Linked DNA regions of Cupriavidus taiwanensis LMG 19424. The protein of the gene in region 2 interacts with the protein of the main gene of each other region in a pairwise test. Links are inferred from orthologs where the notes say so. Each region holds a gene or a part of one and is shown on either strand. Other genes may lie near its edges.

Region 1 (2,999 bases), 2.8 Mb from region 2 along the record:
TGGTGGCGCTGATGGCGCTCGCGGCGGGCCTGCTGTGGCTGGCGCAGCGGCCGGTGTTTGCCATCACGCACGTGGAGATCGGCCCGATGGACGGGGGCGCCCTGCGCCACGTGAACGCGCCGAGCGTGCGCGCCAGCGCGCTGGGCAAGCTGAGCGGCAACTTTTTCACGCTGGACCTGAACGCGGCGCGCCAGGCCTTCGAATCGGTGCCGTGGGTGCGGCGCGCCAGCGTGCGGCGCGAATGGCCCAACGGCCTGGCGGTCGAGGTCGAGGAGCACGAGGCGCTGGGCACCTGGGGCGCGCCCGACAGCGGCCGGCTGATCAATACCTATGGCGAGATCTTCGTCGCCAACACCGCCGAGGCGGAAGAGGACGCGCAGCTGCTGGCGCTGGACGGCCCGCCGGACAGCGAAGGCGATGTGATCGAAAAGCTCGAGGTCATGCGCCAGTGGTTCAAGCCGCTCAAGGCCGAGCCGCTGGCGGTGGCGCTGTCCGGCCGCTACGCCTGGCGCGCGCGCCTGTCCAACGGCATGGAGGTCGAGCTGGGCCGCGAGCAGAACGACGAGGACCGCACCGCGATGGACCAGCGCGTGCGCCGCTTCGTCGCGGCCTGGCCGCAGGTCACGCAGCAATGGGGCAGCCAGATCGAATATGCCGACCTGCGCTATCCCAACGGCTTCGCCATCCGCGCCGCCAACGCGCGCTTCCTGACCGAGGCGCAGATCGCGGCGGCGGTGCGGGCCGAGAAGGCCGAAAAAGCGGCCAAGGCCAAGGCGGCGAGCGCGGCAACGAGTGCCGCCAGGCCGGGGGCGGCCGCAACGGTTTCAGGTACATCCAACAACAATCCGACGCGACTGAAGAGCAAGAACGCGGAGAAAACCCGATGAGCAAGGAATACAAGGACCTGTTGGTCGGTCTCGATATCGGCACCTCGAAGGTGGCGGCCGTGGTGGCGGAACTGCGCCCCGACGGCAGCTACGAGGTGATCGGGATGGGCCAGTCTGAGTCCAAGGGTCTGAAGAAAGGGGTCGTGGTCAACATCGAGGCCACCGTGCAGTCGATCCAGAAGGCGCTGGAAGAGGCCGAGCTGATGGCCGACTGCAAGATTTCGGAGGTCTTCACCGGCATTGCCGGCAGCCATATCCGCAGCTTCAATTCCAGCGGCATGGTGGCCATCAAGGACAAGGAGGTTACGCAGACCGACGTGGCGCGCGTGATCGAGACCGCCAAGGCGGTCAATATCCCGACCGACCAGCAGATCCTGCACATCCTGACGCAGGAATTCATCATCGACGGCCAGGAAGACGTGCGCGAGCCCATCGGCATGAGCGGCATCCGCCTGGAAGTGAAGGTGCATATCGTCACCGGCGCGGTCAGCGCCGCGCAGAACATCGTCAAGTGCGTGCGCCGCTGCGGCCTGGAAGTGCACGACCTGATCCTGCAGCCGCTGGCGTCGAGCCTGGCGGTCCTGACCGAGGACGAGAAGGAACTGGGCGTGGTGCTGGTCGACATCGGCGGCGGCACCACCGACATCGCCATCTTCAGCGAAGGCGCGATCCGCCATACGGCCGTGATCCCCATCGCCGGCGACCAGATCACCAACGATATCGCGATGGCGCTGCGCACGCCGACGCCGGACGCCGAGGACATCAAGATCCAGTACGGCATCGCCAAGCAGGCGATCGCCGATCCGGAAGACATGATCGAGGTGCCGGGCGTGGGCGACCGCGGCACGCGCACGCTCAGCCGCCAGGCGCTGGCCGCGGTGATCGAGCCGCGCATCGAAGAGCTGTACTCGCTGGTGCACCAGGTGGTGCGCGAGTCGGGCTATGAAGAACTGTTGTCGTCGGGCGTGGTCATCACCGGTGGGACCGCGATGATGCCGGGCATGGTCGAGCTGGGCGAGGACATCTTCCTGAAGCCCGTGCGCGTCGGCGTGCCCGAGTATCGCGGCAACCTGCACGAGGTGGTGAAGAGCCCGCGCTACGCGACGGTGATGGGCCTGCTGCTGGAAGGCCGCGTGCAACGCATGCGCGGGCGCAAGGTGGCGGTGCAGAGCGGGTCGGTCAAGCAGGTGTGGACCCGCATGAAGGAATGGTTCGTCGGCAATTTCTGAGCCGCGCGCGGATGGATGCGCCGGCGATGCAACGGTGCGCGGGCAGGATGGTCTACCGGACAGGCTTACGCGCCAGGTAACGGTTTTCAGGTTTTCTTTTTTTGGTTTCTTGTTCAGAAACCAGGGGTTGCGGCGGGGAGGCCGCATCGTCTGGGGACTGATTTTTCTCGGAGGCAGTGATGGACTTTGACATGATCGAAACGGAAGTGCAGGACGGCACCATCATCAAGGTGGTCGGCGTGGGCGGCGCGGGCGGCAACGCTGTGCAGCACATGATCAGCCGCGGCGTGCAAGGCGTCGAATTCATCTGCATGAACACCGACGCGCAGGCGCTCAAGCGTTCGACCGCTTCGCGCGTGCTGCAGCTTGGCAACACGGGCCTGGGCGCCGGCGCCAAGCCGGAAGTGGGCCGCAACTGCGCCGAATCGGCGCGCGATCAGATCGCCGACGCCTTGCGCGGCGCGCACATGGTCTTCATCACTGCCGGCATGGGCGGCGGCACCGGCACGGGCGCCGCGCCGATCGTCGCGCAGGTGGCCAAGGAGATGGGCATCCTGACCGTGGGCGTGGTCAGCAAGCCGTTCGACTTCGAAGGCGCACGCCGCGCCAAGGTGGCCGAGCACGGTTCCAGCGAGCTGGAATCGAGCGTCGACTCGCTGATCGTGGTGCTCAACGAGAAGCTGTTCGAAGTGATGGGCGACGACGCTGAGATGGACAAGTGCTTCCAGTGCGCCGACGACGTGCTGCACAACGCGGTGGCCGGCATTGCCGAGATCATCAACGTTGACGGCCTGGTGAACGTCGACTTCGAAGACGTCAAGACGGTGATGGGCGAGCAGGGCAAGGCCATGATGGGGACGGCTACCGTGTCGGGCGTGGACCG
Region 2 (3,137 bases):
GACAAGGGTCATTCGATGACCTTGGGCACCAGGTACAGGCCGTTTTCGGTGGCGGGCGCGGGGCGCTGATAGTCTGCGCGGCGGTCGGTTTCGGTGACCACGTCCTCGCGCAGGCGCTGAACCATGTCGCGCACTGCCGACAGCGGGTGCGCCTGCGGTTCGATGCCGGTGGTGTCGACCGCCTGCATCTGCTCGACCAGCGAGAAAAAGTTGTTCAGCTGCGCAAGCGTCTGGGCGGCCTCGTCATCGCTGGTTTCGATGCGGGCGAGGTGGGCAATGCGCTTGACGTCGGATAGGTCGAGGGCCATGGCGTGGTGGGTCGGATGCTCGTATGCGGAAGGTGCCGGCAGCGGCCGGCGGCCAGCCGTGCGGCGGTGGCGCCGCGCGGTCGGGCAGGGCGGCTCCGGGAGCGCTGCAACGGCGCAACGGAGTCGTCGGAATTACAGGGTTTTTCAGGCCGTAAACGCCCGAAGCAGCAGGAATTATAAGGTATCATTGCGTGCTCCCGACCTTTGGCAACGCCTTCGTCACTTTGCCGCGCGCCCGCCCCCCGCTGGCCCGCCGTGCCCGGCGGCCGAAGGTGCCCGAAGGGAAACCTGGGTCCTCTGATTAGGCCTTTGCCGCCGGCCGCGACACGCCCCAATGCCACGGGCCGCGACGCGCCGGTGCCTGCACATTTTTGTGCGCATTGTCGCGAACTTTCTCGCGAGGTCTAATCAAAGGTTCCCGTAGGGCCAGCCTGCCTGGCAAGACGCGGCGGTGCCGAACCCGACTCCCATCCAGCATCCCGCGGGTCCCCCGCGCCGGAGCGTGGGCGGGCCGGGAAGCCGAGAACCATTCCGTATTCAACACCCAAGCCATGCGTGGCCGGGCCGCTCGCGGCGCCGGCCACTTCGCCTACCCGCGAACACCATCACAGACAGGATTCCTGATGTTCGGATTTCTCCGCAGCTACTTCTCCAACGACCTGGCGATCGACCTCGGCACCGCCAACACGCTGATCTACATGCGCGACAAGGGCATCGTGCTGGACGAGCCCTCGGTCGTTGCGATCCGCCAGGAAGGCGGCCCCAACGCCAAGAAGACCATCACGGCGGTGGGCAAGGAAGCCAAGCAGATGCTGGGCAAGGTCCCGGGCAACATCGAGGCGATCCGCCCGATGAAGGACGGCGTGATCGCCGACTTCACCGTGACCGAGCAGATGCTCAAGCAATTCATCAAGATGGTGCATGACAGCAAGCTGCTGCGCCCGAGCCCGCGCATCATCATCTGCGTGCCGTGCGGCTCGACCCAGGTCGAGCGCCGCGCCATCCGCGAATCGGCGCTGGGCGCCGGTGCCAGCCAGGTCTACCTGATCGAGGAGCCGATGTCGGCGGCGATCGGCGCCGGTCTGCCGGTGTCGGAGCCGTCGGGCTCGATGGTGGTGGATATCGGCGGCGGCACCACCGAGGTGGGCATCATCTCGCTGGGCGGCATGGTCTACAAGGGCTCGGTGCGCGTCGGCGGCGACAAGTTCGACGAGGCCATCGTCAACTACATCCGCCGCAACTACGGCATGCTGATCGGCGAGCAGACCGCCGAGGCGATCAAGAAGGAAATCGGCTCGGCCTTCCCGGGCTCCGAAGTCCGCGAGATGGAAGTCAAGGGCCGCAACCTGTCCGAAGGCATCCCGCGCGCCTTCACCGTGTCGTCCAACGAAATCCTGGAAGCCCTGACCGATCCGCTGAACCAGATCGTGTCCGCGGTGAAGATCGCGCTGGAACAGACCCCGCCCGAACTGGGCGCCGACATCGCCGAGCGCGGCATGATGCTGACCGGCGGCGGCGCGCTGCTGCGCGACCTGGACCGCCTGCTGGCCGAGGAAACCGGCCTGCCGGTGCTGGTCGCCGAAGACCCGCTGACCTGCGTGGTGCGCGGCTCCGGCATGGCGCTGGAACGCATGGACAAGCTCGGCAGCATCTTCTCCTACGAGTAAGAAGGACGCTCACGTGGCGATGCGCGGCCTGCCGGATCGACCGATCATGGCGGCGTCGCGGCGCCTCATCCGCCGGGGCCGGGCCCTGGCAGCTCCCGCCGCCCGACCGTGCCGCGCCTGTCCCCGCCAGGGGCCGGGGCGCGGCACGGCGGGCGGCGGGGCGTTTCCGCGTGGCCTCCGGCCTTTGTTCGGGTAAATGGATTACTCCCCTCCGCCGCTCTTCAAGCAAGGCACCTCGGCCGTCGCCAGGCTGGTCCTGTACGTGGGCATCGCGCTGGCGCTGCTGGTGGTCGATGCCCGTTTCGACGCGCTGCGCGTAGGGCGGCAGGTCGCCGCCACCGTGCTGATGCCGGTCGAGCGCCTGGTGCTGGCGCCGCGCGACGCGTTGCGCACCATGTTCGACTATGCGCAGTCGTCGGCGACGCTCGCCACCGAGAACCGCGAGCTGCGCCAGAACGCCGTGCAGCAAGCCCAGGCCTCGGTGCGCCAGGCTCAGCTCGAGGCCGAGAACAACCAGCTGCGCAAGCTGCTGGGCCTGGCACAGCAGTCGGCCACGCCGGTGACGGCGGCCGAGATCCTGTATGACGCGCGCGACCCGTACAGCCAGCGCATCGTCATCGACAAGGGCAGCCAGCACGGCCTGCGCGCCGGCTATCCGGTGATCGACGAGCGCGGCGTGGTCGGGCAGGTGACGCGCGTGTCGCCGTTCCAGTCCGAGGTGACGCTGCTGACCGACAAGGACCAGGCGATTCCGGTGCAGGTGGTGCGCAACGGGCTGCGCAGCGTCGCCTTCGGCGGCGCCCGCGCGGGCCACCTGGATCTGCGCTTCATGGCCGCCGCCGCCGACCTGCAGCAGGGCGACCTGCTGGTGACCTCGGGCCTGGATGGCACCTATCCGCCGGGCCTGCCGGTGGCGAAGATCGTGCAGATCGAGCGCAAGGCCGATACCGCGTTCTCGCGCGTCTATTGCGAGCCGGTCGCCGGCGTGCGCGCGCACCGCCAGCTGCTGGTGGTGCGCTACGACGCCAACATCCCGGCGCGCGAAGCGGTCGAGGCCCGGCCGGAAGCGCCGGTTAAGGGCGCCAAGTCGGCCGCGGCACGCGCCGCCGCCGACAGCGCCGCGGCCGCCAAGGCCTCGCCCGCCAAGGAGGCACCACGGTGA
Region 3 (2,955 bases), 2.8 Mb from region 2 along the record:
CACGCCGTCCTCGATCACCATGGCGAAGCGCTTGGCACGCACGCCCAGGCCGCGCGCGCTCAGGTCCTGGTCCAGGCCCAGCGCGCGCGTCCACTCGGCGCTGCCGTCGGCCATCATCCGGACCTTGCCGGCCACCTGCTGCTCGCGGCCCCAGGCGCCCATCACGAAGGCATCGTTGACCGAGACGCACCAGACCTCGTCCACGCCGGCGGCGCGCAATGCTTCGGCATGCTGCACGAAGCCGGGCACATGCTTGGCCGAACACGTCGGCGTGAAGGCGCCGGGCAGGCCGAACACGACGATCTTGCGGCCGCGGACCAGGTCCGCCACCTTGAAGGCATTGGGACCGAGCGCGCAGCCGTTGCTTTCAGTCTCGAAAAATTCGTACAGCGTGGCGTCGGGGACGCGGGATCCGACAGTGATCATGGCGCTCTGGTTTTCCTTGGGTGTGTGAACGGGTCTATGAAGGATAGGACGGATGCGGGGGCGCATGGCGGCGCGTTGCCGCCGGGCAACCTAACGATCATAGGCGCCCGGCCGGCGCTGCCAAAGCCGGATCACATCCGCTTACGTTCGCACCAATATTCGGACGAATGCCGATACACCCGAAGACGCTACAAAGACGTCCGCGCGGCGCACCTTTTGGGTGCGCCGCGCGGACGGCGATACATCCCGACCGGGAAGGCGGGAAACCAGTCCGGGGAGGCGGCCAGCGGCACGCCCGAACCCGGCAACGGGATGCGGGTGAAGTCAGTCCGGCGCAGGCGCGGCGCCGCCGGCAGCCCGGCGGTTCATGTCAGCCATGCAAAGGCACGCGCGGATGGGGAGCGCACGTGCATCGCGACCAGGCGACGCGTTCCGTCAGGCGGCCGGTGGAGGCACCGATGCCGCGCCAGGCAGGCTTCAGTCTGCCTGCTTGCGCAGGAAGGCCGGGATGTCGTACGTATCCACACCCTTTTCCTGCAGCGCCGCCACGTGGGCCGAAGCCGACTCACGCGAGCTGCGCCACACCGCCGGCGTATCCAGGTTGCTGTAGTCCGGCGAGCTGTGCTGCGCGGCGGTGGCGGCCATGTTGGCCATCATCTGCACGGGCATGTTGTCGGTACCGGTCTTCAGCAGCGTCATCGGCTGCTGCTTCTTGGCCGAGCGGCCCAGGCCGGTCGCGACCACGGTCACGCGCAGCGCATCGCTCATCGAGTCGTCGTACACCGTACCGAAGATCACGGTCGCATCTTCCGCGGCGTAGCTGCGGATGGTGTTCATGACTTCCTTGGTTTCCGACAGCTTCAGCGAGCGGCTGGCGGTGATGTTGACCAGCACGCCGCGCGCGCCGGACAGGTCCACGCCTTCCAGCAGCGGGCTGGCCACGGCCTGCTCGGCCGCCAGGCGGGCGCGGTCCACGCCCGACACGGTAGCCGTCCCCATCATGGCCTTGCCCTGCTCGCCCATCACCGTCTTGACGTCTTCGAAGTCGACGTTCACCAGGCCGTCAACGTTGATGATCTCGGCAATGCCGGCCACCGCGTTGTGCAGCACGTCGTCGGCGCACTGGAAGCACTTGTCCATCTCAGCGTCGTCGCCCATCACTTCGAACAGCTTCTCGTTGAGCACCACGATCAGCGAGTCGACGCTCGATTCCAGCTCGCTGGAACCGTGCTCGGCCACCTTGGCGCGGCGTGCGCCTTCGAAGTCGAACGGCTTGCTGACCACGCCCACGGTCAGGATGCCCATCTCCTTGGCCACCTGCGCGACGATCGGCGCGGCGCCCGTGCCGGTGCCGCCGCCCATGCCGGCAGTGATGAAGACCATGTGCGCGCCGCGCAAGGCGTCGGCGATCTGATCGCGCGCCGATTCGGCGCAGTTGCGGCCCACTTCCGGCTTGGCGCCGGCGCCCAGGCCCGTGTTGCCAAGCTGCAGCACGCGCGAAGCGGTCGAACGCTTGAGCGCCTGCGCGTCGGTGTTCATGCAGATGAATTCGACGCCTTGCACGCCGCGGCTGATCATGTGCTGCACAGCGTTGCCGCCCGCGCCGCCCACGCCGACCACCTTGATGATGGTGCCGTCCTGCACTTCCGTTTCGATCATGTCAAAGTCCATCACTGCCTCCGAGAAAAATCAGTCCCCAGACGATGCGGCCTCCCCGCCGCAACCCCTGGTTTCTGAACAAGAAACCAAAAAAAGAAAACCTGAAAACCGTTACCTGGCGCGTAAGCCTGTCCGGTAGACCATCCTGCCCGCGCACCGTTGCATCGCCGGCGCATCCATCCGCGCGCGGCTCAGAAATTGCCGACGAACCATTCCTTCATGCGGGTCCACACCTGCTTGACCGACCCGCTCTGCACCGCCACCTTGCGCCCGCGCATGCGTTGCACGCGGCCTTCCAGCAGCAGGCCCATCACCGTCGCGTAGCGCGGGCTCTTCACCACCTCGTGCAGGTTGCCGCGATACTCGGGCACGCCGACGCGCACGGGCTTCAGGAAGATGTCCTCGCCCAGCTCGACCATGCCCGGCATCATCGCGGTCCCACCGGTGATGACCACGCCCGACGACAACAGTTCTTCATAGCCCGACTCGCGCACCACCTGGTGCACCAGCGAGTACAGCTCTTCGATGCGCGGCTCGATCACCGCGGCCAGCGCCTGGCGGCTGAGCGTGCGCGTGCCGCGGTCGCCCACGCCCGGCACCTCGATCATGTCTTCCGGATCGGCGATCGCCTGCTTGGCGATGCCGTACTGGATCTTGATGTCCTCGGCGTCCGGCGTCGGCGTGCGCAGCGCCATCGCGATATCGTTGGTGATCTGGTCGCCGGCGATGGGGATCACGGCCGTATGGCGGATCGCGCCTTCGCTGAAGATGGCGATGTCGGTGGTGCCGCCGCCGATGTCGACCAGCACCACGCCCAGTTCCTTCTCGTCCTCGGTCAGGACCGCCAGGCTCGACGCCAGCGGCTGCAGG

What was found. Proteins that work in one complex are often made in the same cells at the same time.
Region 1: the proteins of RALTA_RS00265 (region 2) and ftsA interact in binary tests that used the Escherichia coli proteins (3 or more experiments, as listed by UniProt). The link is inferred for Cupriavidus taiwanensis LMG 19424 from one-to-one orthologs.
Region 3: the proteins of RALTA_RS00265 (region 2) and ftsZ interact in binary tests that used the Escherichia coli proteins (3 or more experiments, as listed by UniProt). The link is inferred for Cupriavidus taiwanensis LMG 19424 from one-to-one orthologs.

The regions. Positions count from the first base shown.
Region 1 is NC_010528.1:2,882,386-2,885,384, reverse strand. It holds ftsA (cell division protein FtsA), read left to right. Parts: upstream 1-883; coding sequence 884-2,116; downstream 2,117-2,999. Other genes in the region: ftsZ (cell division protein FtsZ), read left to right, coding at 2,296-2,999; RALTA_RS13265 (cell division protein FtsQ/DivIB), read left to right, coding at 1-887. UniProt on the Escherichia coli protein: Essential cell division protein that assists in the assembly of the Z ring. May serve as the principal membrane anchor for the Z ring.
Region 2 is NC_010528.1:53,178-56,314, forward strand. What follows is about bases 149-2,953. They hold RALTA_RS00265 (rod shape-determining protein), read left to right. Parts: upstream 149-931; coding sequence 932-1,975; downstream 1,976-2,953. Other genes in these bases: gatC (Asp-tRNA(Asn)/Glu-tRNA(Gln) amidotransferase subunit GatC), read right to left, coding at 149-308; mreC (rod shape-determining protein MreC), read left to right, coding at 2,172-2,953. Outside these bases: more of gatC, read right to left, coding at 9-148; more of mreC, read left to right, coding at 2,954-3,137; rod shape-determining protein MreD, read left to right, coding at 3,134-3,137. UniProt on the Escherichia coli protein: Forms membrane-associated dynamic filaments that are essential for cell shape determination. Acts by regulating cell wall synthesis and cell elongation, and thus cell shape.
Region 3 is NC_010528.1:2,880,993-2,883,947, forward strand. It holds ftsZ (cell division protein FtsZ), read right to left. Parts: upstream 2,098-2,955; coding sequence 904-2,097; downstream 1-903. Other genes in the region: RALTA_RS13250 (peroxiredoxin), read right to left, coding at 1-426; ftsA (cell division protein FtsA), read right to left, coding at 2,277-2,955. UniProt on the Escherichia coli protein: Essential cell division protein that forms a contractile ring structure (Z ring) at the future cell division site. The regulation of the ring assembly controls the timing and the location of cell division.